2 regions of the Curtobacterium herbarum genome follow, and region 2 is predicted to be linked to the other one. Evidence: riboswitches for the same ligand, from Rfam matches in the RefSeq annotation. Region 2 holds a riboswitch; the other holds the start of a gene.
What was found. A riboswitch is a leader RNA that binds a small molecule or an ion and turns the genes downstream of it on or off. The one in region 2 is predicted to bind thiamine pyrophosphate.

Region 1: another riboswitch for thiamine pyrophosphate. It lies ahead of thiM (hydroxyethylthiazole kinase); the one in region 2 lies ahead of JOD51_RS12025 (ECF transporter S component).

What each region holds. Positions count from the first base shown of each region.
Region 1 covers NZ_JAFBBT010000001.1:2,176,604-2,191,355, reverse strand. The annotation lists gene thiD (bifunctional hydroxymethylpyrimidine kinase/phosphomethylpyrimidine kinase) at 1-944, opposite strand, end outside; gene thiE (thiamine phosphate synthase) at 941-1,606, opposite strand; gene thiM (hydroxyethylthiazole kinase) at 1,606-2,463, opposite strand; TPP riboswitch at 2,452-2,548, opposite strand; gene JOD51_RS10425 (NUDIX domain-containing protein) at 2,616-3,560, shown strand; gene JOD51_RS10420 (phosphotransferase enzyme family protein) at 3,743-4,489, shown strand; gene JOD51_RS10415 (DnaJ domain-containing protein) at 4,599-5,540, shown strand; gene JOD51_RS10410 (RNA-binding S4 domain-containing protein) at 5,568-5,930, opposite strand; gene JOD51_RS17105 (hypothetical protein) at 5,984-6,328, shown strand; gene JOD51_RS10400 (hypothetical protein) at 6,406-7,578, shown strand; gene JOD51_RS10395 (trypsin-like peptidase domain-containing protein) at 7,711-9,285, opposite strand; gene JOD51_RS10390 (FecCD family ABC transporter permease) at 9,474-10,508, shown strand; gene JOD51_RS10385 (FecCD family ABC transporter permease) at 10,505-11,530, shown strand; gene JOD51_RS10380 (glycosyltransferase family 2 protein) at 11,795-14,212, shown strand; gene JOD51_RS10375 (chitinase) at 14,215-14,752, shown strand, end outside.
Region 2 covers NZ_JAFBBT010000001.1:2,511,067-2,525,818, forward strand. The annotation lists gene JOD51_RS11955 (acylneuraminate cytidylyltransferase family protein) at 1-782, shown strand, start outside; gene JOD51_RS11960 (N-acetylneuraminate synthase family protein) at 779-1,657, shown strand; gene JOD51_RS11965 (DUF6716 putative glycosyltransferase) at 1,654-3,120, shown strand; gene JOD51_RS11970 (YbbN family protein) at 3,061-3,324, opposite strand; gene JOD51_RS11975 (hypothetical protein) at 3,468-3,758, opposite strand; gene JOD51_RS11980 (MarR family winged helix-turn-helix transcriptional regulator) at 3,888-4,322, shown strand; gene JOD51_RS11985 (MFS transporter) at 4,319-5,578, shown strand; gene orn (oligoribonuclease) at 6,417-7,115, shown strand; tRNA gene JOD51_RS11995 (tRNA-His) at 7,189-7,264, shown strand; gene JOD51_RS12000 (metallopeptidase family protein) at 7,460-7,804, shown strand; gene JOD51_RS12005 (nucleoside/nucleotide kinase family protein) at 7,833-8,432, opposite strand; gene JOD51_RS12010 (energy-coupling factor transporter transmembrane component T family protein) at 8,425-9,231, opposite strand; gene JOD51_RS17395 (ABC transporter ATP-binding protein) at 9,228-11,222, opposite strand; gene JOD51_RS12025 (ECF transporter S component) at 11,219-11,866, opposite strand; TPP riboswitch at 11,861-11,971, opposite strand; gene JOD51_RS12030 (hypothetical protein) at 12,037-12,366, opposite strand; gene glgX (glycogen debranching protein GlgX) at 12,579-14,752, shown strand, end outside.

The DNA.
Region 1 (14,752 bases), 330 kb from region 2:
ACCTCGGGGTCGAGCGTGCCGTCGGCCAGGCCCCGGAGGAACCGGCAGTCCAGCGTCTCGTCGAGGACCGCGGCGGCGTCGACCCACCAGGCGTCGGTCAGCCGCGGTGTCGGCAGGGCGGCGCGGACGAGTGCGTTGTGGTCGATCGGCCCGTGGCCCTGCCCGACCTGCAGGGCGTCCGCGCCGCGGAGGGCCGCGGCCAGCCAGGTCTTCGCCGCCCCGACCGCCAGCTCCCAGTCGCCGTGGCGGGCGACGAGCGTGGCGATCGCACTCGACAGCGAGCATCCGGTGCCGTGCGTGTTGGTCGTCGCGATCCGCGGTCCGCTGAACACCCGGACGCTGCCGTCGGGGGAGACCAGGGCGTCGTCCGCGGTCGGGCCGTCGTCGTGACCGCCCTTCGCGAGCACCCGGACGTCCCACCGGCGGGCCACCGCACGAGCAGCGCCGATGGCGTCGTTCGGCTGCGCACCCGCGAGTTGGGCCAGGACCCGGAGCTCGTCGCGGTTCGGGGTGACCAGGTCGGCGAGGGCGAACAGGTCCGCCATCGCCGACTCGGCGTCCGCGTCGAGCAGCCGGTCGCCGCTCGTCGCCACCATCACCGGGTCGACCACCACCCAGGCCGGCCGGTGTGCCCGGAGCCAGTCGACGACGACCCGCACGACCTGGGCCGTCCCGAGCATGCCGGTCTTCACCGCGTCGATCGTCACGTCGTCGGACACCGCGTCGAGCTGCTGCCGGAGGAACACCGTGTCGGGGACGTGCACCGACCGGACCCCGAGGGTGTTCTGCGCGACCAGGGCCGTGACGACCGCCATGCCGTACCCGTCCTGCGCCGCGATCGACTTGAGGTCCGCCTGCACCCCGGCACCACCCGTCGGGTCCGTGCCGGCGATGCTGAGCACCCGCGGCAGCGGCGGAACCGACGCGCCCACGCTCCCGTTCACCGGCCCGCTCCGTCCCACGCCGCCACGAACGCCCGCGCGGCAGCGCCCGGGTCCGGCGCCGCACAGATCCCCGACACGACGGCGACGCCCGCGGCCCCGGCCTGCCGGAGCGGTCCGACGTCGTCGAGCGTCACGCCGCCGATGCCCACGCACGGCACGGTCGTCGTCGCCGCGAGCCGCCCGAACCCGGCGACCCCGAGCGCCGGCGGGTGGTCCGGCTTCGTGCTCGTCGGGTGCACCACCCCGACCCCGAGCAGGTCGACCGACCCCGCGGGCATCGTCGCGACCTCGACCAGGTGCCGCGTGGTGTTCGCCGTCAGCCCGACGTGGGCGTCCGGGCCGAGCAGCGCACGGGCGGCGCTCGCCGGGACGTCCGACTGCCCGAGGTGCACGCCGGCCACCCGGTGCCCGGCGTGCCGCGCAGCCAGGGCGACGTCGAGCCGGTCGTCCACGACCACCAGGGCCCGGTCGCCCACGGCGTCGGCCACGGCCGCGGTCAGTGCCAGCAGATCGCGCGCCGACGCGGTCTTGTCACGGACCTGCACGATCCGGACCCCGGCACCGACCGCGGCCCGGACCGCGCCGAGCACCCCGTGCCCGTGCCGGTCCGCCAGCGCGGTGTCGGTCACCAGGTAGACCCCGACGTCGTCCGTGCCGGGCATCAGGCGCGATCCCCGACGGCCGCAGCCGACGTGTCGGCGGTGATCCGGGCCTCCCGGACGACGTCCTCCGGGCTCAGCGACGCGAGCCGGTCGAGGAACAGCGGCTGGAAGGTGCCGGGGCCACCGGCGTCCCGCGCCGCCAGCTCGGCCGCGATCGTGTGCACCGCGGTCGCGGCGACGGCCGCGTCCAGGGGACTGCCGGGGGACACCGCAGCGAAGGCCGCGACCACCGCACCGAGCGCACACCCGCCGCCGGTGATCCGGGTGAGGAGTTCCGTGCCGTTCGCCACCCGCACCAGCCCGGACGGCGCGACGAGCAGGTCGACCGCACCCGAGACGGCGACGGCGCCGACAGCCTCGTCACGCACGGCGGCGACCGCGGCGTCACGGGCGTCCTCGGTGCCGACGGTGCTGTCGACACCGCGACCACCGGCCGAGGCGCCGAGGACCGCCAGCACCTCGGACGCGTTCCCGCGGAGGACCGTCGGCCGGAGCGCGAGCAGGTCCCGCGCCAGGGCGGTCCGGACCGGCAACGACCCGACCGCCACCGGGTCGAGGACCCACGGCGTCCCGGCGGCCACCGCGGCGGCCGCGGCCTCGAGCGACGCCACCCGCGGCTCGGCGTGCGGGGTGCCGGTGTTGACGAGCAGCCCGTCCGCGACACCGGCGAACGGTCCCGCCTCGGTCGGTACGTCGACCATCGCGGCCGACGCCCCCAGCGCGAGCAGCACGTTCGCGGTGACGTTCTGCACCACCGTGTTCGTGATGCACTGCACCAGCGGCGCCCGGGTGCGGACGGCCTCCAGCAGGTCGGCGGTGCGGTGGGCCCAGTCGATCGTGGGCGCAGCGTTCTCCATGGACGATCCCTTCGCGAGTACGAGCTCGAGCAGGTTCGACGGGTGTGATCTCAGCCGCTCGGATGCGGCACCCCGTGTCTCGGACGACACCGTACACGCATCGCCGCCGACGTCCAGGGCCCCTTGACGGACGTTTGTGGAAAGGTGGACACGTGGACGACGAACGACGGACCGCGACCCCTGCCGGACCGCCGCCCGGACCCCCCTCCGGCCCCCGAGACCCCGGCGACGCCTGGGCCTACGGTGACGACGGCACGAAGGCCTGGGGACGCTTCGGCGCCGCGGGCCTGCTCGTCGACGACGGACACGGCCGCGTCCTGCTGCAGCACCGCGTCGAGTGGAGCCACCACGGCGGCACCTGGGGCATCCCCGGCGGCGCCCGCCACCAGCACGAGGACCCCGTCACCGCCGCCCTCCGCGAGTCCGCCGAGGAAGCCGGCGTCCCCGACGACGCCGTCGACCTCCGCCACACCGCCGTCCTCGACCTCGGGTTCTGGAGCTACACGACCGTCGTGGGGCGCGCCTCCCGGCCCTTCGAACCCGTGATGGCCGACCGCGAGAGCCTCGCCCTGTCCTGGGTGCCCGTCGCCGACGTCGAGTCCCTCGACCTGCACCCCGGCTTCGGCCGGTCCTGGGCAGCCCTCCGCGCCACCCTCGACCGCACCCCGCACGTCGTCGTCGACGCCGCCAACGTCGTCGGCAGCATCCCCGACGGCTGGTGGAAGGACCGCGCCGGCGCCGCCGCCCGACTCGTGGCGCAGGTGCGCGCGCTCGCTGCGGTCGGCGTCCCCGCGTCCGCGCTCGACCTGCCGTCGACCGCCTGGTGGCCGCGGTGGACCGTCGTGCTCGAGGGGGAGGCCCGCAGCGCCACCACGGACCCGGCACCGTCCGCCCCGCGGCCGGGTCTGCCGCCGGTGACGATCGAGCGGGCCGCCGCGTCGGGTGACGACGCGGTCGTCGCCGCGGTCGAGTCCGTCGTGGCCGCCGGCGAGGCGCCCGTCGTCGTGACCGCCGACCGCGGGTTGCGCGACCGGGTGCAGGCGCTCGGCGCCGAGGTGCGCGGTCCGGGGTGGTTGCGGGAGCTGCTGCCCGGCTGAGGACGTCTGGCGCGGTGCGGTCGGGGCTGGTCAGACCCAGCACAGCCCGATCCGGTCCGGCCTGCGGCTTCCGGCTCGTCCACGGCGCGCCCAGTGGATGGTGTCCCGGCGACCCGCCCGAGCGTTCGCTCCTGCCACTACAGTGACGAGCACGTCGACGACGACGTACAGGAGGTTCCCCCATGGAACGGATCACCAAGGCCGACGACCGGGTGCACCGGCCTGCCGGGCCGTGGACCCCCACCGTGCACCGCTTGCTGACGCACCTGCACGAGCAGGGTTTCGTCGCGGCCCCCGCCCCGATCGCCCTCGGCGCGAAGCTCGAGACGGTGACGTTCGTCCCCGGCGAAGCGGGAGAGTACCCCTGGACCGCCGACGTCGCGAGTGAAGCCGCCCTGGTCACCACCGCGCGGCTGCTCCGGCAGTTCCACGACGCCGCCGCCTCGTTCCCGCGCGACGACGCGACCGACGTGTGGTCCCAGGCCGAGCACCTGCCGGTCGAGACGATCGTGCACGGCGACTTCGCCCCGTACAACGTCGTGTACGACGGCATCGCGGCGGTCGGCGTGATCGACTTCGACACCGCGCACCCCGGCCCACGGGTCTGGGACGTCGCGAGTGCCGTGTACCGGTTCGCCCCGTTCACCAGCAGCGTCGACGAGGGTGCCCCGGTGCCCGAGTTCGCCGACCGGGTGACCCGCGCCGCCGAGTTCTGCCGTGCCTACGGTCTGGACGCCCGATCCCGCAGCGTGCTCGTCGAGACGATGACGGCGAGCCTGGTGGCCCTCGTCACGACGCTCGAGACCGAGGCGGCCGTGGGCAACCCGAAGTTCGTCAGCGACCTGGCGCACGGGCACGCGGACCTCTACCGCGCGGACGTCGCCTGGCTCGAGGAGCACGGGGACGCGATCACGGCCGCACTGGCCTGACCCGCCCGGCGGGGCGTGGACGCTCTGTCCCGCCCCGCCCTGCTGCTCAGCAGCCGCTCAGCCCGCTCGCGGCCGACACCGACCCGACGTCGGGTAGCGTTCCAGGGCCATGACCGACAGCCCGGCCGACGCCACCCCGTACGAGGTCCTCGGCGTCCCCGCGAGCGCGGACGACGAGACCCTCCGCCGTGCCTACCGGCGTGCGGCACGCGAGAGCCACCCCGACCTCGGCGGCGACGCCCAGCACTTCCGCCGGGTGCAGATCGCGTGGGAGCTGATCGGCACCCCGGCCGCCCGTCGGGCCTACGACAGTGGCGCGGTCCGTCCCGGCTCGTCGTCGGCGCCGACCGGCTCGGCAGCCTGGAGGAGCGGTGCCGGTCGCGACGACTACGCACCGCCGACGGCGCGTCGCGACTCCCGCCCCAGGGCCCGGTCGCACGGTCACCCCGGCGGTCGGTCGCGCGAGGTCTTCCTGGCAGCGGAACGCGAGTGGGTCGGACTCGGCGACCCGATCGAGGACCCCTACGACCCCGCCCTGGTCCGCTCGGCGCCGCGGTCCGTCCGCCGGCTGCTCGGCGAGGCGCTGGCCGAGGAAGCCACCGCCGCGATCATCGCCGACATGGGCATCGGCGTGACCGTGTGGCACGACCTGGACGCCGGCGTCGAGGGCAAGCTCGACCACGCCGTCCTCACCCCGACCGGGCTCTGGGCCGTCGAGTCGATCGACTGGGGCGGCCCGGTCGCGATCGAGCACGGCGAGGTCGTCGGCGACACGCTCGAGCCGGGGGAGCGCCCGGTCAAGGAACTCGTCCGCGCGGCGCGTGCCGTGCAGAAGCAGACCCGGGTGCGCTTCACCGGGCGGCTGCTCGTCGTGCCGGACTCCGCGGTGGACGAGGACGTCGAACGCATCGGCACCCCGCGGAAGCCGACCGCCCTGATCGTCCGGCGGAGCGCGCTCGTGCAGGTGCTCGCCGGCAACTGGTCCCCGGAGGGGTCGGTCGACGTCTTCGCGATCCGCGACCGCCTGCAGCAGACCGTCCGCTTCGTCTGACCGGTCGGAGCTCTGCCGGGAGCCCGGTCAGTACCCGCGGAGCTTCTCGAGGTCGCGGCGCTCCCGCTTGCTCGGACGCCCCGCGCCGCGTTCGCGGATCGGGACGAAGCCGGCCTCCTCGCGGGGGAGTCGGGGCGGGGTGTTGTCCTCGAGGTGCTTCGCCGCCTCGGCCGCACTCACCCGCTTGAGGATGATGCTCTTCACGACGACGATCCGGTCGAACCCGGCCTGACGGACCCGCACCTCGTCACCGGGGCCGACCGGCTGCGACGGCTTCGCCCGCTCGCCGTTCACCTTCACGTGCCCGGCCTTGCACGCCGTCGTCGCCGCGGACCGGGTCTTGGTGATCCGGACCGCCCAGATCCAGCTGTCCACCCGGGCCTTGTCCATCCCGCCACCCTAGCCGCGGCGGTCGGGCGGACCCCGGGCCGTACGCTCGAGGCATGCCCGACCCCGCTCGCGACCCGGACCCGGACGCGGCCCCTGACCGCGAACCCGCCCCGGACGACGCACCGGCTGCTGCCCCGTCGCAGGCCGAGATCGCCCGCGCGCAGGCCCTCGCCGTGCTCGACGCGGCGGCGCTCGGTGACCGGGTGGTGGTCCGGGCGCACGACGGCGCCGGCGCGCGGGACGCCCTCGGCGACCTCACCGCCCGCACGCCCGAGTCGGTGACCGTCACCACCCGCCGTGGACCCGTCACCGTCCGCCGTGCCGACGTCGTCGCCGCGAAGCCCGTCCCGCCGCCCCCGCCGCCCCCGCCGCCCCGACCGCGGAGCACCGCCCCCTGATCCGCTCCGCCCGGCGATCCGCCCCGCCCCGGCGAGCCGCTGACCCGGGGCCGTCGGCACGCCCGTAGCCTCGCAGCATGCTCGTCCCCGACCCTCCCGCCGCCGCAGCCGGGCAGACCGAGGACCGCACCGCCCGCGTCCGCTTCGTCCGACCGACCGGGTGGCGCACCGACGAGTCCGCCGGCGTCGACCTCCGGGTCCGCGGCGACGACGTGGTCCTCACCGTCCGCTCGCGTCCGAGTGACCGGGCGATCGGGGACGAGAACGCCTCCCTGCTCGAGCGGCTGCCGGGCTCGGTCGACGGACTGCTCCTGGTCGGCTGCGACGTCTGGACCACCGCCGGTGCTCCCGCGCGGCTGGTCGAGTACGTCCGCCCCGACGAGGAGGGTGACGTCGCCGGCGCGCACCTGCTGCTCGTCACGGGCCGCCACCGGGTCGACCTGACGATCGAGCGACCCCTGGCCCGGATGACGGCGACGGACGACGTCGTCTTCGCCGTGCTCGACTCGGTGCGGGTCCTCGACCAGGTCACCGCCCGTGAGCCCCGCACCCTCGAGACACTGCCCGTCCTGCTGAGCGGGTCCACCCTCACCGGCCCGTCGCTCGGTGCCGAGGCCGTCTCGACCCTGCAGAACCTCGCCGGCCGGCGCTGGAACCCCGCGCTCCTCCGCACCGACGGTGGCCGGGAACTCGTCGCCGCCGACCTGGTCGGCCGCTTCGGCACGGTCCCGCCGGACACCGCGACCGTCCTGGCCCCCTGGGCCGAGGGGGTGCAGCCGACCACGCTCGACCAGCACGACGACGCCGGGCGGGTGACGCGCCTCCAGGCCTGGTCCGGCACCGTCGTCGACACCGGTGCCGACGGCCGGTCCGTGGTCGCGTCCGTCCCGCCGGAACGGGTGGTCGGGCTGCTGGCCGGGAGGGTCGGCATCCGCCCGACGTGGACCTGGCCGTTCCGCACGCCGGTCCTGCCCGGCGACCTGCTCGACCGACGCCTGGCCGGTGGCGGGTCGACGCCCGACCTGCCGGGCGCGGTCGCGTCGGTCGATCCGACGCTGGCGGCGTTCTGGGCGGCCCCGTGGACGGTGTCGGCGCTCGTGCGTCCGGGGCGGACCCGCCCGCTCGTCGTGGTGTCGGCCGAGGGGATCGGCTTCGCCCGGGTCGGCCGGACCGAGGGCGGCGCGACGGCGTTCACGGCCGAGGCGTCGGCGAACGTCTACCGGACGCTCGTCCGCGCGCTGCTCGGCTGAGCTGAGCCCCACGTCCGGACAGCACGCCGTCCGGACAGCACGCCGTCCGGACAGCCCGCCGTCCGGACAGCACGACGCCCGCGCTGGGCGGCGCGGGCGTCGTGCGGTCGGATCCGTCGGGTGCCGGTGCGGTCAGGCTGCGGGACCGGCCGTCAGGGTGACCGTGACCGTCTTCGCAGTGCCGTCGCTCGTCGTGTACCCGACGGCGACCTCGTCCCCGACCCCGTGGCCACTGATGAGCTTCGTCAACTGCTCCGAGCTCGTGACCGCGGTGCCGTCGACGCTCGTGATCGTGTCGCCCGCGGCCAGTCCGGCGCTCGCGGCCCCGGAGCCCTCGACGGTGCCGGCGATCGGCACCCCGCTGGTCGTCCCGGTCGCGGTGCTGCTGATCTGCACCCCGAGGAACGCCGGCAGGCCGATCGTGATCGTGCCCGAGGAGTCACCCGCCAGGATCTTGTCCGCGATCGACTTCGCCGTGCTGATCGGGATCGCGAAGCCGGTGACGTCGGCCGTCCCCGAGGACGCGGCGGTCGCCATGCCGACGACCTCGCCCTCGCTGTCCAGGACCGGACCGCCGGAGTCGCCGGAGACGACCTGCGCCGCCAGCTGCAGCAGCCCGGTCAGGGACTCGGTGCCGGTGCCGGACTCGCTCTGCACCTGGATGTCCTGGTCGGTCGCCGTCACGGTGCCCGTCGCGGCGACCAGGTCACCGGTGCCCTCGGCGTTGCCGACGTCGGTGATCGCGTCACCGGTCGACGCGCCCCCGTCGTCGCCGAGCGTCACGGTGGACAGGCCGGAGGCGTCCCGCAGCTTGAGGACCGCCACGTCGTTCGTCGCGTCGGCGCCCACGACGTCGGCCGTGTACTGCTTGCCGGTCGTCTCGTCGGTGACCCTGATCGACGTCGCGCCCTGGATGACGTGGTTGTTCGTCAGGACGGTGCCGTCGGAGGTCAGCACCATGCCGGTGCCGGCGGCCTGCTGCGACTGGTCGTAGCCGATCACGGTGTCGATCGTGACGACGCCCTTCTTCTGCGCCGCGGTCGCCGCGGTGGCCGCGGACTCGGACGTGCTGCCGGAACCGCTGCCGCCGGTGCCACCGGTGCCCGAGCCGCCAGTGCCCGAGCCGTCCGTGCCCTGGCCGGGGACGGTGAAGCCGTTCGTGCCGCTGCCGTCACCCGTCGAGCCGGAGCCGGAGCCCGGGGTCGTGCCCTGGGACGAGGAGCCCTGGGACGAGGTCGTCGTGGTGTGCACCGAGGACAGTCCGAGCGCGGTGCCACCGGCAGCACCGACGATCGCCAGCGCCGCGATGCCCGAGCCGATCGCCAGCGCGAGCTTCCGGGAGCGCCGGTTCGTCCCGGGCGCCGTGCCGAAGGCCCCGGTCCAGCCGTGCGGCGCCGACGGGTTCGCTGCGCCGTACTGGTCGCCGCGCCCGCCGCCGTACTGGCCGCTGGCGGGGCCGCCCTGCGGTGTCCCACCCAGCGCCGGGCTGCCGACGCGGTACGGGCCGCGCCCGTCGGGGGAGTAGGCGTAGGGACCGGAGCCGTCGGGTCCGTACAGGTACGGACCGGAACCGTCGAAGGCGTACGCGGGACGCAGGGACGCCCGGTCCGCGTGCGGCGGCTCCCAGGCGGGGACCTGCTCCTGCTGCTGGCGGTGCTCCGGCTCGCGACGCTCGTCGTCCGGGGTGGGGTTCGGGGTCTCGTTCATCGGTGCTCTCCGGTCGTTCCCGGCGGCCCGGTCGGCCGTCGATGGATGTCAGTACAGGCCCCGTTCCCATGACGACCCTATGAACGCACCATGGTCACGCCGAGCAGCTGCTCGACGGTTCCCGACAGTCGTGCCGCTGCCCCTCGGCGCCGCGGCCGGGGGCATCCATTAGGCTCGCCTCACTTCCCATGCGATCCCGATCCGTCGCGCCTCCCGCGCCCGCTCCCGTGTCCCGGCTGGTGCTCGCCACCGTCCTCGCGGTCGTCGTGCTCGCCGTCGCCTGCGCGCTGAGCATCGCCGTCGGGTCGCGTCCGATCCCGCTCGGAGTCGTCGTCGACACCCTCCTGCACCCGGGACGCAACGACGAGATCGGGCTCATCGTGCTCGGCAACCGCGTGCCCCGGACCGTCGTCGGGCTGCTCGCCGGCGCCGCCCTCGGTGTCGCCGGCGCCGTCATGCAGGGGATCACGCGCAACCCGCTGGCCGATCCGAGCATCCTCGGCGTGAACGCCGGCGCGGCCCTCGCGGTCGTCGTCGGCATCGCCGTGTTCGGCATCAGCGGCACCGCCACCTACCTGCCCTTCGCGTTCGCCGGCGCCGCGCTCGCCGCGCTGCTCGTCTACGGCATCGCCGCCGTCGCCCGCGGCGGGCTGACCCCGGTCGGCCTCGCCCTGTCCGGAGCCGTCACCGCCGCCGCGCTCTCGTCCGTCACGACCGCAGTGCTCGTCACGAACGCCAGCCTGCTCGACCAGCTGCGCTTCTGGCAGGTCGGGGCCCTCGCCGGCAAGGACCTCGGCACCGCCGGCGTCGTCGTGGCCCCGGTCATCGTCGGGCTCGTCATCGCCGTCGGACTCGGCCGGTCGCTGAACACCCTGGCGCTCGGCGACGAACTGGCGGCGTCGCTCGGGCAGCGCGTGGTGCTCGTCCGCGCCGTCGGTGCCGTCGTCACCGTGCTCCTGGCCGGGTCCGCGGTGGCCGCCGCCGGACCGATCGCCTTCGTCGGGCTCGCCGTGCCGCACGCCGTCCGCCGACTGTCCGGACCCGACCACCGCTGGACGATCCTCCTGTCCGCCGTGGTCGCGCCCGCGCTCCTGCTCGTCGCCGACGTCATCGGCCGGGTCGTCGTGTACCCGGGGGAGCTGCAGGTCGGCATCGTCACCGCGCTCATCGGCGCACCGGTCTTCATCGCGCTCGTCCGGTCACGGGCGGTGCGCGGACTGTGACGGCGACCACGACCCGGACCGGCCGGAGCACACCGCGTCGACGGGGGACCCGGCGCCGCGAGGTGCTGGTCCTCCTCGGCGTCCTGGTCGCCCTGCTCGTCCTCGTCCTGGTCGGCCTCGGCGTCGGCGACATCCCGCTCTCGCCGCTGCAGGTCCTCGGCGCGCTCGTCGGGCACGGGGACACGATCTCGGACTTCGTGCTCGGGCAGCTCCGTGGCCCGCGGGTCCTGGCCGCCGTCCTCGTCGGGGCGAGCCTCGGCGCGGCAGGGGCGATCGTGCAGAGCGTCGTCCGGAACCCGATCGCCAGCCCGGACATCATCGGCATCACGGCGGGGGCCAGTGCCTCGGGCCTCGTCGCCATCGTCCTGTTCGGCGCCTCCGGCGTGCTGCTCTTCGGGGTGGTGCTCGTCGGTGCAGTGGCCGTCGCCGTGCTCATCGCCGCACTGGCCTGGCGGCGGGGGATCACCGGCAACCGGGTCGTCCTGGTCGGCGTCGGCGTCGGCGCGATGGCCCTCAGCGTCACCGGGTGGCTGCTCACCAGCGGCAGCCTGCAGCAGGCCGGCACCGCGCTCCTCTGGCTCTCCGGCAGCCTGAACGCCGTCGACCGCACGGTCGTCGGTGCGCTGCTGGTGGGGTTCCTCGTGCTGATGGCGCTCGCCCTCGTGCAGTCGCCGCGGCTCGCCGTGCTGACCCTCGGCGACGACGTGGCGGCCTCCCTCGGGCTCCGGCCCGACCGGGCGAAGGTGCTGCTCCTGCTCACCGCGGTGCTCCTCACCGCCGGTGCCGTCGCCACCGCCGGCCCCGTCTCGTTCGTCGCGCTGATGGCGGCACCCATCGCGCGGCGGCTCGTCGGCGGCGGCCGGATCGCCCTCGGTCCCGCCGCGGCGGTCGGCGCCGTCGTCACCCTCGGGTCCGACCTGGTGGCGCAGTTCGCACTCCCGGGCGTGACCCTGCCGGTCGGTGTGGTCACCGGCCTCGTCGGCGCGCCCTACCTGCTCTGGTTGCTCGCGCGCGGGCGCTGAGGACCAACCTGCCGCCTGGCCGCAGCCGGTCGACGGACGTGCACCGTGCCTCCAGGCCGTGTCCAGCCGGCGGTCGGACTCGCCGTGGAGCGGGGCCGATGCGGGTCTGCGCGCAGGCTTGCGGGAACCCGCAGAAGGCACCCGAAACCCCCCGTCCGAGGGTCCGCACGACGACATCCGTCGCCGTACCGTCATCGACGACCACCGGACTCCCGACAGCGCCCACACCCGACGGCTGCTGGTCCGGTACGAACGAAGGACAGCATGCCCGAACACCTGGACGGCGCCCCGACGCGCCGCCGCCAGTGGGGTGCCGAGCGGCGGACCCAGCCGCTCGACACGATCCACGCCCGCCCCTCCGACCGGAAGCTCGTCTCCGGACGCGTCGCCATCATCCTGACCGTCGCCTTCTGGCTGGCGTACGTCGTGTACACCGTGATCCGCCAGTTCCTGGACTCCGGCACCGAGAGCTTCCGCTTCACCACCGAGGCCATCTCGTACACGGTCGTCGTCACCTTCCTGACGTTCTCGGCCCTGATGCACCTGGTCGCACGCCAGGGGGCACTCGAGCGCTTCGCCACCCACGTCCGCGTCCCGCGCGCCGAGCTGGACCGACACTTCGCCGAGGGCCACGAGTCGCCGCTGACCGTCCTCGTGCCGAGCTACGCCGAGGAGCCCGAGGTCGTCGCCACCACGCTGTGGTCCGCCGCCCTGCAGGAGTACCCCAACCTCCGCATCGTGCTGCTCGTCGACGACTCGCCGTTCCCGACCGACCCGGAGACCGCCGCGAAGCTCGACCGCACCCGCGCCGTCGCCGACTCGATCCAGACGCAGCTGGCCGCACCGTCGCGCCGGTTCCAGGAGGCCCTGTTCGCCGCCGAGTTCGAGGCGGACGACGCACCGCAGGCCTCCGTGGAGGCCGTGCGCACCCTGGCCGAGCACCACCGCTGGGCAGACGCCTGGCTCCGGCGCCACGCCCGTGAACACGGCGTCGCCGACCACGTCGACCAGTTCTTCACCGACCAGGTCCTCGTCGGCCTGGCGGACGAGTTCCGCCTGACGGCCGAGGCCCTCGACGCCGCGATCGCCGACGCCGGCACCGCCCGGACGACCGACGTCACCTCGGCCCGCGCGGTCGAGCTGCAGCGTCGCCTGGCCTGGACCTTCACCGCCGAGATCACCACGTTCGAGCGGAAGCGCTACGCGAACCTCTCGCACGAGGCGAACAAGGCGATGAACCTCAACTCGTACATCGGCCTGCTCGGCGGCGCCTACCGCCACGAGGGGACCGCGTCCGGAACCGTCCTCCGCGCCGTCACCGACCCGGCCGACGCCGACCTGGTCGTCCCGGCGTCCGACTACGTCCTGACGCTCGACGCCGACTCGGTGCTGCTCCGCGACTACTGCCTGCGCCTGGTCTACTTCCTCGAGCAGCCCGAGAACGAGCGCGTCGCCGTCACCCAGACGCCGTACTCGTCGTTCCGCGGCGCCGCGACCCGCATCGAGCGGCTCGCCGGTGCCACGACCGACATCCAGCACATCCTGCACCAGGGCATGTCGAAGTACGGCGCCACCTTCTGGGTCGGCGCGAACGCGGTCATCCGCACCCGGGCCCTCCGCGACATCGAGGAGACCGAGACCGTCGGCGGCTTCGAGGTGAAGCGCTACGTGCAGGACCGCACCGTCATCGAGGACACCGAGTCGAGCGTCGACCTCGGCATGCACGGCTGGACGCTCGTCAACTACCCGGAGCGCCTGTCCTACAGCGCCACCCCGCCGGACTTCGGCTCCCTGATCGTGCAGCGGCGACGCTGGGCGAACGGCGGCCTGCTCATCCTGCCGAAGTACATCCGCCAGGTGCGCGAGCGCCGGGCCCGCGGGGAGCGCGTCAGCGTCGTCGAGATGGCGCTCCGCGTCAACTACATGGCGTCGATCGCCTGGGGCTCGCTCGGCCTGATCTTCCTGCTGGCCTACCCGTACGACTCCCGCCTGCTCAGCCCGATGGTGCTGCTCGCGGCGCTGCCGTACTTCTGGCTCTTCTCGAGCGACCTGCGGTACTGCGGGTACAAGCGCACCGACATCCTGCGCATCTACGGGTTCAACCTCGTCCTCATGCCGGTGAACGTGGCCGGCGTGCTGAAGAGCGTGCAGCAGGCCCTCACCGCGAAGAAGATCCCGTTCGCCCGGACGCCGAAGGTCAAGGACCGCACCGCCTCGCCGGCGCTCTACGTCCTGGCCCCCTACGCGATGGTCGCCTTCTCGGTCTTCACCTTCGTGCGGGACTTCGGTGCGCAGAACTGGGGCAACGCGGTGTTCGCCGCGTTCAACGCCCTGCTCGCCCTGTACGCGATCACCGCCTACATCGGGCTCTGGAACTCCGTCGTCGACGTCTTCATCTGGGCGACGAAGTGGATGTTCTACGACCCGTCCGCCCGCGCCGCACGCCGTGCCGCCCGCAAGGACGACCGCGCCACCGCGAAGGCGGTCCGACGCGGACTCGTGCCGGAGGCCGTCCCCGCGACCGAGGACTGGCGCTCGGTGCTCTACTTCGGCCAGCGCGGCACCACCATCCCCGAGCACCTCGGGACCGACCACGTCGGGACCACCCACCAGATCGGGACCGGCGCCGCCGGTGCCCAGCGCGGCACCGCCGTGCAGCACGACGAGAAGACGGCGGCCTGAGCATGAGCACCACACGACGACTCTCCCCGGTCCGGGTCACCCTGGCCGCCGTGGTCGCCCTCGCGGTCGTCGCCGGCGGGTACGTCGGCGTCGACCGGTGGCAGAGCGCTCAGGCGTCCGAGACGGTCAAGCCCTGGTTCGCCGCGTACACCGACGTCACCGTCACGCCGACGTTCCCGTTCGAGGACGTCAAGTCCGCGAAGGGCCGCGACGTCATGCTGTCCTTCGTGGTGGCCGACCACGACCAGGCCTGCACGCCGACCTGGGGTGCCGCCTACGGCCTCCAGGAGGCGGGGGACCAGCTCGACCTGGACCGCCGCATCGCCCGGCTCGAGCAGCAGAAGGGTGCCGTCGGTGTGTCCTTCGGCGGCCTGGCGAACGACGAGCTCGCCTCCACGTGCACCGACCCGGGCAAGCTCGTGTCGGCGTACCAGCGCGTCGTCAAGCGCTACGACGTCTCCACCGTCGACTTCGACATCGAGAGCGACGACCTGACCAAGGTCGACGCCGGCAAGCGCCGCGCCCGGGCCGTCGCCGCCC
Region 2 (14,752 bases):
TCGCCGGGGACGAGGCCTCCTCGGAGTCCGCGCTCCTGCACGCCCTCGAGACGGTCGCGACCCCGGGGCCGGAGGAAGCCGAGCACCATGGTCCGGAGGTCCTCCTCTTCCTGCAGGCGACGTCGCCGTTCATCGACTCGGCCGACCTCGACCGGGCTGTCGGGCGTGTCCTCGAGGGCGCTGCCGACTCGGTCCTCGCCGCCGCCCCGTCGCACGCCTTCCTCTGGCGCGTCGCCGAGGACGGCTCAGCCATCGCCGTCAACCACGATGCCGCCACGCGCCCCCGCCGGCAGGACCGGGCACCGGAGTACCGCGAGACCGGCGCCTTCTACGCGGTCCGCGTCGCCGCCTTCCGGGAGGCCCGCCACCGCTTCGTGGGGCGCGTCGAGTTGGCCGTCGTCCCGGCCTCGACCGCGATCGACATCGACGAGCCGCACGACCTGGCCCTCGCGTCCGCGCTGGCGCCCCTCCTCGAGGGCGGCGGCGCCGCCGCGGCCCAGCCCGCTCCGCGAGCGGGCGAAAGACCAGCCCCCACCGCGGCCGCACCCGACGCTTCCGCCCGCTCACGCACCTCCACCCCGCGAGCGGGCGAAAAGCCAGCCCCCACCGCGGCCGCACCCGGCGCTTCCGCCCGCTCACGGACGACCGCCGCCGCGCCCACCGCGACCGCGTCCGCCGCGACCTCGCCCACCGTGACCGCGCCCGCGCCCACCGCACCAGAACCAGCGCACACCGACCCTCACCCCGCGCGGACCTCCGCCGCGGAGAACGGAGCACCATGAGCGTCCGCATCGGCCTCTCCACCATCGGCGCGGGCAACCCCGCGTACCTCATCGGCGAGATCGGCCTGAACCACAACGGCGACGTCGAGATCGCCAAGCAGCTCATCGACGTCGCCGCCGACGCCGGCATGCAGGCCGTGAAGTTCCAGAAGCGGACGCCGGAGATCTCCACGCCCGAGCACATGAAGTCGATGCCGCGCAGCACCCCCTGGGGCGACATGACCTACCTCGACTACCGCTACCGCGTCGAGTTCGACCGCGACCAGTACATCGAGATCGGTGACCACGCGACCCTCCGCGGCCTGGACTGGTTCGCGTCGCCGTGGGACGAGCCGTCGGTCGCCTTCCTCGAGGACCTCAACGTCGTCGCCTACAAGATCGCCTCGGCGTCGGTGACGGACCTCGGCATGCTCGCCGCCGTCGCCGCGACCGGCAAGCCCGTGATCCTGTCGACCGGCATGTCGACGATGGAGCAGATCGACCGCGCCGTCTCGACCCTCGGCACCGAGCGGCTCGTGCTCATGCACGCCACCTCGACGTACCCGCTGCCCCCCGAGGAGGCGAACCTCCGCATGATCGAGACCCTCGCGAACCGCTACGCATACGCGGGCGTGCCGGTCGGGTACTCGGGTCACGAGCCCGGGCTGCAGATATCCCTGGCGGCCGTCGCGCTCGGTGCCACGGCCGTCGAGCGGCACATCACCCTCGACCGCACGATGTGGGGGTCGGACCACGCGGCCTCGCTCGAGCCGCACGGCCTCCGCACGCTGGTCCGCGACATCCGCATCATCGAGACCGCGATGGGCGACGGCGTCAAGCGCATCTTCCCCGGCGAGCAGGCGCCCCTCGCCAAGCTCCGCCGGGTGGGTGCGTGAGCGCTCGGGCGCACGACGCCGACGGGGTGGCTGACGGCCGGGAGGCACGCCACCCCGCCGCCGCACCGCCTCGCCGCCGCCGGGTGGTCGGCCTGGTCGACACGGACTCGTTCGCGAAGTGGGGCGCCCACCTGCTCTCGGCGGCTCCGGCGCACTGGTCGCTGGAACTGCTGACGGTGGCCACGCCGCGGTCGGCGAGTCCGGGGCAGTTGCGGGCGGCGTTCCGTGACGTCGATGCCCGTCTGGGACCGATCGACCTCGCACCTCCCGAGCCGCTGGCCGTGGACGACGTCGTGGCGCGCCTCCAGGCCGACCCGCCGGACGCGGTCCTGGTGTCCTGCATCGGCCCGGTGGCGGAGGTCCTCATCGACCAGGTCATGCGAACGGTCCCGCGCCGACCGGTGTTGCTCAGCGGGCTGCCGGGCATCTCGTTCCCGTCGAAGTGGAAGGGCGTGTTCCTGCGGGCGCGCGCCGACCTGTTCGTGCTGCACAGCCACCGCGAGGTCCGGGAGTACCGGGCCCTTGCGACCTCCGGCGGCGTCGAGCCGTCCTTCGCGCTCGCGACGCTGCCCTTCGCCCGGTCGGCGGGGGCGGCACGCGCCGGGGTGGTCCGCGACTCGGTCGTGTTCGCCGCGCAGCCGAGCGTGCCCGCGGAGGAGGACGACCGCCGTCGCGTCGTCGGCTGGCTCGCCGACACGGCACGGGCGCACCCGGAGTGGCGCGTCGTGGTGAAGACCCGCGCGGCCGCCGGCGAACAGCAGACGCACCGCGAGACCTTCCCGTACGCCGACCTGGTGCCGGCCGATGCGCCGCCGAACCTGGTGGTCGAGGCCGGGCCGATGTCGGTGCACCTCGACCGGGCCGTGGCGCTCGTGACGATCAGCTCGACGGCGGTACTCGAAGCCGCTGCCCGGGGTGTGCCGGCGCTGACACTGACGGACTTCGGCACGTCGCGCTCCCTCATCAACGAGGTGTTCGTCGGCAGCGGGCTCGAGGGCACCGCCGACGACCTGGTGCACGGCCGGTTCGGGACGGTCCGTGCGGAGTGGATGGCAGAAAACTACTTCCACGCGGCAGCCGACGACGACTGGGCGGACCGCACCGAGGACCTCATGCGGCTCCGGGACGCCGGACGCCTGGTGGACCGACCCGCTGCCCGGCGGAGTCGGGGCGGCGTGCTGCGACGGGCGTGGGAGCGGCGGAACGCACTCGGCGACCACGACCGGTCGGTGCTCGGCCGGGTGGCGGCGCTCATCGGGACGCCGATCCGGGCGCTCAAGCGGTCCGTGCGGCGGGCCCGTCGGGCGCTGCGTCCACCGATGATGCCAGTGTCGATGACGCCAGTGCCAACCTCGCCCCCGCCGGTCACGCCGGTCACGCCGGTCACGCCGGTCACGCCGGTGTCAGTCGAGCGCCTTCGCGACCGCGACGAGGAACTGGTCACGGGTCGGGACGCCCGCTGAGCGGAAGACCTCGGACCCGTCGTCGCGTCGGACCAGGACGGTCGGCGTCGACCGGATGCCGAGCTCCTCGACGCGCTCGGGGTCGTTCGCGATGTCCCGTTCGGTGACGACGAGGCCCGGCACGAGACGCGCGGCGTCGCCGACGACCCGACGGGCAGCGGCACACGGCGCGCAGAACGCGGACGTCCAGAGATCGACCTGCATGGTGTGGTGCAACGCGGGGTGCGGGCGGGACACTCCCGATCAGACGACAGTGCCGCCCGGCAGGAGCTGCCCGGCAGTGGCCGCCCGGCCGCACGACAGTGCCCCCGGCCGTCGAGGACGACCGGGGGCACTGTCGGTGGCTGCTACTCGCGGTCGAACTCGCCCGAGCGGTCGCCGCGGTCCTGCAGGTCGTCGACCGGGTCGGACTCGTCGGGCGCGAAGGTGTAGTCGACCGAGATCTGGTCGAGGACCTGGCGGGAGCCGGTGGCCTTGTAGGTGAAGGCGGTCTGCAGGCCCTCGACGTCCGCGAACACCGTCACCTCGTCGTCCAGCGCGTCGCTCGTGGCGGTGCGGGTGTCCGTGGTCCCGTCGAAGGGGCCCTCGTGAAAGATGGCGGTGAACTCGTCGCCCTCGTGGATGGTGATGTCGGTCATGCGTCCCTTCTACCAGGGCAGGGGGCACCGCCGTCCAGCGCAGCGTGACCACGTGGCGGACGCGAGGGTCGTGGCGGCGGGGTGCCGGGCCTCCTTGCCGGATCCATAGCCGCGCTATATAGTTCCACGGTGGAACAAGCGCGGGAACAGACCATCGAGACGCTCCTCGTCTCCGTGAACCGGCTCATCCGGTCCGCGCTCCAGGCCACGGGCCACACGACGTCCACCGCCGTCTGGCGGACCCTCGGCATCCTCGAGGCCGACGAGTCCCTGCGGCTCGGCGAACTCGCCCGGGCCTCCCGGGTGTCCCAGCCGACGATGACCCGCCTGGTCGGCGGCATGACCGCCGACGGACTCGTCGCCCGGACCGTCGACCCCGACGACTCGCGCGGCCAACGCATCGAGATCACCGACCTCGGACGCCAGCGACTCGTCGCGTGGCGAGCCGCCCTCACCAGCACCGTCGGTCCCCTGTTCCAGGACCTGACCGACGACGACTGGGACATCCTGCACGACGCATCGGCCCTCATCGCAGCGAGGACCAGAACGGAGACCACCGCGTGAACGCGCACGCACCAGCCGGGCAGTCCGGCTCGCAGGGCCGGTCCGGCTCGATCCTGAAGCAGTCGTCGGCGGTGTGGGCGATCGCCTTCGCCTGCGTCGTCGCCTTCATGGGCATCGGCCTCGTCGACCCGATCCTCCCCGCGATCGCCGAATCCCTCCGGGCGACGCCCGCGCAGACCGAGCTGCTCTTCACCAGCTACCTCGCCGTCACCGGTGTCGCAATGTTCTTCACCAGTTGGGTGTCCAGCCGGATCGGCGCGAAGAAGACCCTGATGATCGGGCTCGCCCTCATCGTGCTGTTCTCGGTCCTCGCCGCCGTGTCGAACGACGTCTGGACGATCATCGGCTTCCGCGCCGGCTGGGGTCTCGGCAACGCGCTCTTCATCTCGACCGCGCTCGCCACCATCGTCGGTGCGGCGTCGGGTGGGACCGCGTCGGCGATCATCCTCTACGAGGCGGCGCTCGGCCTGGGCATCGCGGTCGGACCCCTCGTCGGCGGCCTGCTCGGATCCGTCAGCTGGCGAGGACCGTTCTTCGGCGTCACCACGCTGATGGCCGTCGCGTTCATCGCCATCGTGGTGCTCCTGAAGACCGGGACGCTCGAGAAGCCCACACCGACCAAGCTCTCCGCACCGTTCCGTGCCCTGGGCCGACCGGCACTCGCTGCCCTCGCAGCGACCGCGCTCTTCTACAACATCGGCTTCTTCGTCCTGCTCGCCTACACGCCCTTCCCGCTCGGGTTCGGCGCACTCGGTATCGGCTTCACGTTCTTCGGCTGGGGCGTCGGCCTCGCGATCACCTCGGTGTGGGTCGCGCCGATGCTCACCGCACGGATGCGTCGGACCAGCGTCCTCAAGCTCGCGCTGCCACTGCTCGCGCTCGACCTGTTCGCCGCAGCCGTCGTCGTGCGGTCGCAGGCCGGGCTCATCGTCTGCGTCGTCATCGGTGGGCTCGTGCTCGGGGTCCTGAACACCGTGCTCACCGAGTGCGTCATGGAGGCGACCGACCTCCCCCGCTCCGTCGCGTCCAGCGCCTACTCCGCGGTCCGCTTCATCGGTGGCGCGATCGCCCCGCCCGTCGCGACGCTCCTCGCCGACGCGTACTCGCCGAGTGCCGCCTACGTCTTCGCGGGCGTGTCCGTGGCCGTCGCGTTCCTGGTCGTCGTGCTCACCACGAAGGTGCTCCGGCGCGTCGACGACGGGGAGGAGCCCGAGCGCGTCGAGGCCGAGGCGATCTCCGCCGGCGAGATGGCGTAGCTCCTCGGGGTGGTGGTGGTCGGGTCCGCGGTGCGGGCCCGGCCACCGGTGTGTGGTGGCGGGGTTCGGCGGGCGGGGTTCGGCGGGCGGGGCCAGCGGCGGGCCGGCCGGGTTGGGGTTGGCGAGGGGCGCGCGAGCGGGCGGAATGCCAGGGTGCGCCGCGCTCGCCAGCCGGGATTCCGCCCACTCGCGTCCGCTGGTCGCGCGAGCGGGACGTGACCCGCCCGACGGACCGGCCACGGGCCTCCCGGGGGGGCGCTCCGCGCCGCCCGCCGGCGAGCGGGCGGAATACCAGGGTGCTGCGCACGCGGCCTCCGGGATTCTGCCCGCTCGCCCTCGCGGAGCGGACGGGAGGCACGTGACCTGCCCGACGGACCGATCGCGGGCCTCCCCGGCGTGCGCTCCGCGCTGCTCGCGGGCGAGCGAGCGGAATGCCAGGGTGCTGCGCACGCGGCCTCCGGGATTCCGCCCGCTCGCGTCCGTGCGGCAGACGGGAGGCACGTGACCCGCCCAGCGGACCAGTTGCGGGCCTCCCGGGGGCGCTCCGCGCTGCCCGCGGGCGAGCGGGCGGAATGCCAGGGTGCTGCGCACGCGGCCTCCGGAATTCCACCCGCTCGCGTCCGTGCGGCAGACGGGAGGCACGTGACCTGTCCGGCGGACCGGTCACGGGCCTCCCGTCCGGGCTCCGCAGCAGCGAGCGGGCGGAAGACCGACGGCGAACGCGAGCGGACGCCGGTGTTCCGCCCGCTCGCGCCCGGGGCAGCGGCGTCCCCCGTGCCGTCCGAGGTGCGATCCACAGGAGCCGCGGGGCGTCGGTGCGCGGAAGTAGGATCGCTGTATGTCTGCCGCGAATGACCGCCTCGTCTGGATCGACTGTGAGATGACGGGGCTCGACGTCGATGTCGATGAGCTCGTCGAGGTGGCGGTGGTCATCACGGACTTCGACCTCAACCCCGTGCACCCGGGGTTCGACATCGTTATCAAGCCGGACCAGTCGGCGCTCGACAACATGAACGACTTCGTCACGAAGATGCACACCACGTCGGGCCTCATCGAGGAGATCCCGAACGGTGTGTCCCTGGCGGACGCCGAGTACCAGGTCCTCGAGTACATCCTCGCCCACGTCCCCGCCGAGGGCACGGCTCCTTTGGCCGGCAACACCATCGGCACGGACCGCGCGTTCCTGGCGAAGTACATGCCGCGCATCGACAGCCACCTGCACTACCGCAGCGTCGACGTCTCGAGCATCAAGGAACTGTGCCGACGCTGGTTCCCGCGCGTGTACTTCAACTCCCCCGAGAAGCACGGCGGACACCGCGCCCTCGCCGACATCCTCGAGTCGATCCGCGAGCTCGAGTACTACCGCCGCGCGGGGTTCACGCCCGAGCCCGGGCCCGCCAGCGAGGACGTCAAGGCCGTCGCAGCCGAGGTCGTCGCGAAGTGGGAGTCCCGCCTGGCGCCGCAGTCCACCCCGGAGCCGGTGTCGGCCTCGACACCCGAGGTCGCACCGCAGGGCGCCGCGCAGGTCGCCGACTAGGGATCGTGGTCTGGGCAGGCCTCCGGATGTACTACAATCGAGTGGTTGCTCCGGCTCGCCGGACTGACGCATGGTGGGTATAGCTCAGCTGGTAGAGCGCCTGGTTGTGGTCCAGGAGGTCGCGGGTTCAAGCCCCGTTACTCACCCCAGTCTCCGAAAGCCCTCGTCCGATGGACGGGGGCTTTCGTCATGAGGCGATGTCCGATCGCGTGCCGTCCGGCCCGACCGCTCTCGAGCGCCGTCCGGCCCGGGCGCTCTCGTGTGCACCGCGTGGCACGGCAGACCCGGGGCGACCATCCACCGGCCAGGACACGTCCGGCCAGCTGTGCCACGATCCTCCCGTGATGGAGATGTCGACCGCGGACTTCGAGCAGCTCGTGACCGATGAACTCGACCTCCTGCCCGACGACATGGTCGACGGGCTCGACAACGTCGTCTTCGTGGTCGAGGACGAGCCCGAAGACGGCTCCGACCTGTTCGGCATCTACGACGGCGTCGCCCAGACCGAGCGCGGCCAGTACGGCTTCGGCGAGCTGCCGGACCGGATCGTCGTCTTCCGGAAGCAGCACCTGCTCGAGTGCGACACGCTGGACGAGCTCAAGGACGAGGTGCACACCACCCTGGTGCACGAGATCGGCCACTTCTACGGCATCGACGACGACCGGCTGCACGAGCTCGGCTGGGCGTAGCACGCGGGCGAGGCCGGGCCGGGCCGGGCTAGGAGCGCAGGACCTCGTCGGCGAGGGTCTGTGGCATCTCGGACGCGATGAACGCCTCCTCCTGCCGTGCCCACCGATCCCACTGCCGCGCGAACACCTCACCATCGCGGTCGAGCGCACGGCGGCGACGCTCGCCCTCTTCCGCGGTCAACCACACGCGGAAGCTCGCGAGCGGGGCCGACGCGCGGGACAACGCGCCGCATCCCTCGATGACGAGCGGCGCGGCGGCGTCCAGCGGCACCCAGTCGGCGGGCTCGGATCGCCCCCAGTCCCACCGTCGGTAGCCGGAGGGCACCCCGAGCACGTCCCGCACGACGGCGTCGGCGGCTGCCTGGAGGCCGTCCCACCCCGGGTAGACATCGTCCAGGTGGACGATGGTCGCGTCGAGTTCCCCCGCGAGCGCGGTGCCGAGCGTCGTCTTGCCGGTCCCGGAGCGTCCGTCCACGAGGACGACGAGACGGCCGTTCCGACCGCTTCGGTACGCCGACCGGGCGCGGGAGGCGAGCGCGCGGGTCGCGAGCGCAGGGGTCGAGGTGATCCGTGCCTCCAGTCCGTTCCCCGCCGGGCCAGGCGCAGCCGGCGCGTCCGTCTCAGACACGCCAGGTCCCCGCGAGGACGGCGGCGACCACCGCGACCGCGCCGATGCCGAGCAGGACGCCGACCATCGCCCACTCGGGTCCGGCGAACCGCACCGGACGCGCCCACGTGCGTCGGCCGGGCGCGCCTAACCCGCGGGACTCCATCGCGACCGCGAGCGTCGTCGCCCGACGCAGCGCGACGACGAGCAGCCCGAACGCCATCGACAGGCCGCGACGGAGGCGCCCGCTGTCCGCCACACCCCGGGCGCGCCGCGCCATCGCGAGCTGGCGCCAGTCATCGCCGAGCAGGGTCATCATGCGGATGGCCGCGAGGGCACCGAGGACGAAGCGCGCCGGCAGCCGGAGGATCTGCGCGAGCCCGTCCGCCAGGTCCGTCACGTCGGTCCGGATGAACAGGACGATGCCGGGGATGCCGACGGCGAGGACGCGCAGCATCGTCGCGAGCGCGAGCTGCAGGGACCCGTCGGTGACGTGCGCGAAGGCGAAGTCGAACCAGACACGCCCGGAGGGTTGTCCGTAGAGGGCGATGCTCATGCCGGCCAGCGGGACGGCGACCAGGACCGGGGACGTCCGGAGGAGCAGGGTTCGGACCGGGATCCGGAGCACCGGCAGCAGCGCCAGTTCGAGCAACAAGGCCGCCGTTGCGGACACCAGGTCGAGGCTGAGCACCAGGACGACGCCCAGGGCGATCACCCCGAGCAACGACGCCACCGGCTGCACGGCAGCGACGCCACGCCCGGGACGGACGGGAGGCTCGACACCGGTCCGACCGTTCGCTGCGGTCGCCGGGGCGGTCACCGGGCCTCCTCCGCGGACGCGATGACCGGCGCTGCCGGGGTCAGGCCGTCCGCGCGGAGGACGACCTCGTCGGCGTCGAGCGCTCGGACGAGGTCGCGGTCGTGCGTGACCACGACGACGGCTGTCCCGGCGTCGGCGAGTGCTCCGAGATGCTCGACGACGGCGCTCCACGTGGCTCGGTCCTGACCGGACGTCGGCTCATCGAGGACGAGGACCGGCGGGCGTGTCGCGATGACTGCGGCCAGCGCGAGTCGCCGTTGCTCGCCGCCCGAGAGGGTGAACGGGTTCGCCTCCGCGAGGTGGTCGAGCCGGAAGGTGTCGAGCAGCCCGGTGACCCGCTCCTCGATCTCGGCAGCGGGCATCCCGAGCGCGGCGGGGCCGGCGACGAGCTCCTCGCGGACGGAGCGCGCGATGAACTGGTGCTCCGGGTCCTGGAAGACGGTGCCGATGCGGGCGGCGAGCTCGCGGCTCGTCCAGGTGTGCGGGGCTGTGCCGCTCGGACCGTTCGTGCCGACGAGGTCCGGGGTGGCGTCGAGGGTGCCGCCAGCGGGACGGAGGAGTCCGGCGAGGGTGAGGCCGAGCGTGCTCTTGCCCACGCCGTTCGGCCCCGTGACGGCGAGCACCTGTCCACTCCGGACCTCGAGGTCGATGTCGCGACCGATGTGGTGCGCCCGGTCGAGGGCGCGCCGTCGGGAACTCCGGCCGGAGCCCCGGGTCCCGCCCCGGCTCGCGCTCCGGCTGGTCGCCAGCTCGCACGCCCGGAGCAGCGGCGTCCCACCGGGGGTGGGTCGAGCCTCCAGCCCGGCCGCCCCCGGCGCGAACGGGCGGAACACCGGGGTCGCGCGCTCGGAGTGCCCTGGCATCTCGCCCGCTCGCGCAGGGCGCACCCCCGCCGGGTCGGTCCCGACGCCGAGCGGGCGGAATCCCCCGCCGCCGGCCGTACCCGTCCCTGGCATTTCGCCCGCTCGCGGAGCGCGCACCCCCGCCGGGTCGGCCCCGACGCCGAGCGGGCGGAATCCCCCGCCGCCGGCCGTACCCGTCCCTGGCATTTCGCCCGCTCGCGCAGCGCGCACCCCCTCGGGGTCGGCCCCGACGCCGAGCGGGCGGAATCCCTCGCCGCCGGCCGTACCCGTCCCTGGCATTTCGCCCGCTCGCGCAGCGCGGCGGAGAGCAGGGCCGCGAGCGCCACTCCGCGCGGAACCCTGTGCGGGCTCGGACCCCGGGATCCACACTCCGCCTCGTTCGAGCGCTTCGCCGTGCGCAGCGAGCACCGCGTCGGGCGGCCCGTCGGCGACGACCCCACCGCCGGGCTCGAGCAACACCAACCGGTCGACGAGGTCGAGCCACGTCCCGATGCGGTGCTCGACCACGAGGAACGTCGCGCCGGTGTCGTCGAGGAGTGCTCGGACGGCCTCGTGTACCTGGACGACACCGGTCGGGTCGAGGTTCGCGCACGGTTCGTCGAGCACGAGGGCACCCGGACGCATCGCCAGCACTCCGGCGAGCGCCAGCCGTTGCCGCTGCCCGCCGGAGAGCTTCGTGGTGGAGCGGTCGAGCGGCAGGTCGAGCCCGACGACGTCGAGTGCGTGCTGGACGCGGGGCCAGATCTCGACGCGCAGGACACCGAGGTTCTCGCATCCGAACGCCACGTCGTCGCCGATCCGGGACATCACGGTGTGCGCCTCGGGGTCCTGCATGACCAGGCCGACGCGGCCCCGGACGGTTCGTGGTTCGGCACCGTCGACGAGGACGGTTCCCTCAGCCGAGGCCGCGGTGTCGTCACTGTCGGCCGGGTCGTCGGCCAACACACCGGCCGCTGCGCGCAGGAGTGTCGACTTCCCGGCACCGGACGGACCGACGACGGCGACACGCTCGCCCGGCTGGAGGTCGAGTTCGACGTTCCGGACGGCCCAGGCCTGCCGTTCCGGGTACCGCCAGCCCCACCGTCGGAAGGCGATGTGCGCCGGACCGGAGGGCACGCCGGTCGTCACGCGACGGAGGCTCGTGGTCGGCGCCCGTGCTCCCGTCCGGCCGCGAAGGACGACAGCACGCCGGTCCGTGCGAGGGCGCGGACGAGCAACCAGGATCCGATGCCCGAGATCACGACGCCGGACACGATCGCGCAGATGACGTACGTCGCCTGGAACGCTGCCGTCGCGCCCGCGTAGTAGCGGAACGCGTCGTTCAGTCCGAGTGCGAGGCCGGTCGCAGCTCCGGCGAGCATGACCACCGGCAGCTTCCAGACCCGGTAGAGGAACAGTGCGAGGACGATCTCGGCGCCGATGCCCTGGACCAGACCGGAGAGCAGGGTGCCCCACCCCCACTGCGTGCCGAGCATCGCCTCGACGGACGCGGCGACGATCTCGCCGAAGAGTGCTGCGCCGGGCTTGCGGACGACGATGGCGACGAGCGGTCCGGCGAGCAACCAGACGCCGCCGACCAACGCCTGGGATCCGGGCAGGAGCAGTCCGAGGCCCGCTCCGATCGGCTCGTAGGCCACGTCCCAGAGCTTGAAGACGACCCCGACGGCGACCGCGAGGACCGCGGCGACGACGATGTCGATGACCCGCCAGCGCAGTGAGCGCTTCGAGACGGGACGTTCGATGGACGATCCGGTGGGTGCACCAGTGGACATCGCGATGACTCCTCCCTGCGCCGGCATGATCCGGATCAGGTTCGACGGTCGGAGCGCGGTTCGCTCCCTCTCAGCCCGCTCTGGCGGACTCCCGTGTGTGTCCCAGCAGTGTACCCACCGGACAGGAGGTCCGTGGTCTCGTGACCACGGGCCTCCTGTCCGTCAGGTGGTCACTTCTTGAGCGCGCGGATGAGCTTGACGAGCACCTTGCCGGCGACCCAGATGACCGGGATGCTGACGGTGAGGAGTGAGATGACGTTCGGCTCGAAGGTGAGGTCCTGCCCGGGGCGGCGGACGTAGGCGCCGACCGGCAGCGCGACGGCACCACCGCCACCACCGCCGGCGCCGTCCTCATCGGCGTCGGACCCGCCGCCGAAGCCGTACCAGTTGACGGAGACGGGGATCAGCGTGCTGTCCCCGACCTCCACCGGGTCGCCGTAGTTCGAGGCGACTCCGACGGGCCGCACCTTGTCTGCGATCTGCGTGACGATGTTGGTCATGGCGGCGACGCTACTCCGCGGGCTCTGCCTGCCGGACCGGCCATGACGAACTGTGGAGGAACACCGTCCTCGACCGTCGTGTGCAGGAGTGGTCCGGCTCCTCCGACGAGGGCCTGTGGAGAGCCGCAACGGTCCACAGTTCGGGCCTGCGGGTCGGACATCACAGCGGGTCGCCGATACGTTGGCCCAGTTCATCTCTCCTGGAGGCACGTTTGCACACCTGGCCCGGCAACCCCTACCCGCTCGGCGCGACCTACGACGGCAGCGGCACGAACTTCGCCGTGTTCAGCGAGGTCGCCGAAGGGGTCGAGCTCTGCCTGTTCGATGCCGACGGGACCGAAGAGCGAGTCCGCCTCGTCGAGGTCGACGCGCACGTCTGGCACGCTTACCTGCCCACCGTCGGCCCGGGGCAGGAGTACGGCTTCCGCGTCCACGCCCCGTACGACCCGGCGAACGGCGTCCGGTCGAACCCGGCGAAGCTCCTGCTCGACCCGTACGCGAAGGCGACGAGCGGCGACATCGACTGGGACCAGTCCCTGTTCTCGTACACGTTCGGCGACCCCGACTCGACGAACGACGAGGACTCCGCGTCCCACATGGTGAAGGGCGTGGTGATCAACCCGTTCTTCGACTGGCAGGGCGACCGCGCGCCCCGCATCCCCTACGGCGAGACCATCATCTACGAGGCACACGTCAAGGGCCTCACCGAGACGCACCCCGACGTGCCGGAGGACCAGCGCGGCACCTACGCCGGTGTCTCACACCCGGCGGTCATCGAGCACCTCAAGCGCCTCGGCGTGACGACGCTCGAGCTCATGCCCGTGCACCAGTTCGTGAACGACTCGACGCTGCAGGACAAGGGGCTGTCGAACTACTGGGGCTACAACACCATCGGGTTCTTCGCGCCGCACTCGCACTACTCGTCGTCGGGCGACGGCGGGCAGCAGGTGCAGGAGTTCAAGACCATGGTGCGCGAGCTGCACCGGGCCGGCATCGAGGTCGTCATCGACGTCGTCTACAACCACACCGCCGAGGGCAACCACCTCGGCCCGACACTGTCCTTCCGCGGCCTCGACAACGCCGCCTACTACCGCCTGATGGACGACGACAAGCGGTACTACATGGACGTCACGGGGACCGGCAACTCCCTGAATGTCGGACACCCGCACTCGCTGCAGCTGATCATGGACTCCCTCCGCTACTGGGTGACCGAGATGCACGTGGACGGCTTCCGGTTCGACCTGGCAGCAGCCCTCGCGCGCGAGTTCTACGAGGTCGACCGGCTCTCCGCGTTCTTCGAACTGGTCCAGCAGGACCCGATCGTGTCGCAGGTGAAGCTCATCGCCGAACCGTGGGACGTCGGCCCCGGCGGCTACCAGGTCGGCAACTTCCCGCCGCAGTGGTCGGAGTGGAACGGCAAGTACCGCGACACGGTCCGTGACTTCTGGCGTGGCGAGCCCTCCACGTTGGGTGAGTTCGCGTCGCGTATCTCGGGGTCCGCGGACCTGTACGAGCACGACGGCCGCACGCCCAAGGCGAGCATCAACTTCATCACCGCGCACGACGGTTTCACGCTGTACGACCTGGTCGCCTACAACGAGAAGCACAACGACGCCAACGGCGAGGACAACAACGACGGCGAGAGCCACAACCGATCGTGGAACTCGGGTGCTGAAGGCCCCACCGACGACCCCGAGGTGAACGCGCTCCGCCTGCAGCGCCGCCGGAACTTCATCGCCACCCTGCTGCTGAGCCAGGGCGTGCCGATGATCGCCCACGGTGACGAACTCGGCCGCACCCAGCAGGGCAACAACAACGTCTACGCGCAGGACTCCGAACTGAGCTGGATCGACTGGGCGACCGCCGACGACGACCTCATCCAGTTCACCGCCGACGTCGTCAAGCTCCGTCACGACCACCCGACGTTCCGACGGACCCGCTACTTCAACGGCCGTCCGGTCCGCCGGGGCGAGGGCGAACCGCTGCCCGACGTGGTGTGGCTGACCCCGGCCGGCGACGCCATGCAGCCGGAAGAGTGGGACTCGGGCTTCGGCAAGAGCGTCGGCATGTACCTGAACGGCGAGGGCATCCGCGGACGCGACGCCCGCGGTGAACGGGTCACCGACGTGGCCTTCCTGACGTACTTCAACGCGCACGACGGCGTGGTGACGTTCACGTTGCCGCCCGAGGAGTACTCCCCGGGGTGGACCGTCCGCATCGACACCGCCGAGCCCGGTGCCCGGGACGAGGTCCTCGAGGCCGGAGACGCGCTCGACGTCCCCGCACGCTCGATGATCGTCCTCCGCGCAGAGCCCGAGCACGAGATCCAGCGGACACCGGTCGACACGACGACGAACACCACGGCCGACCCGTCCGCGGACGCCGC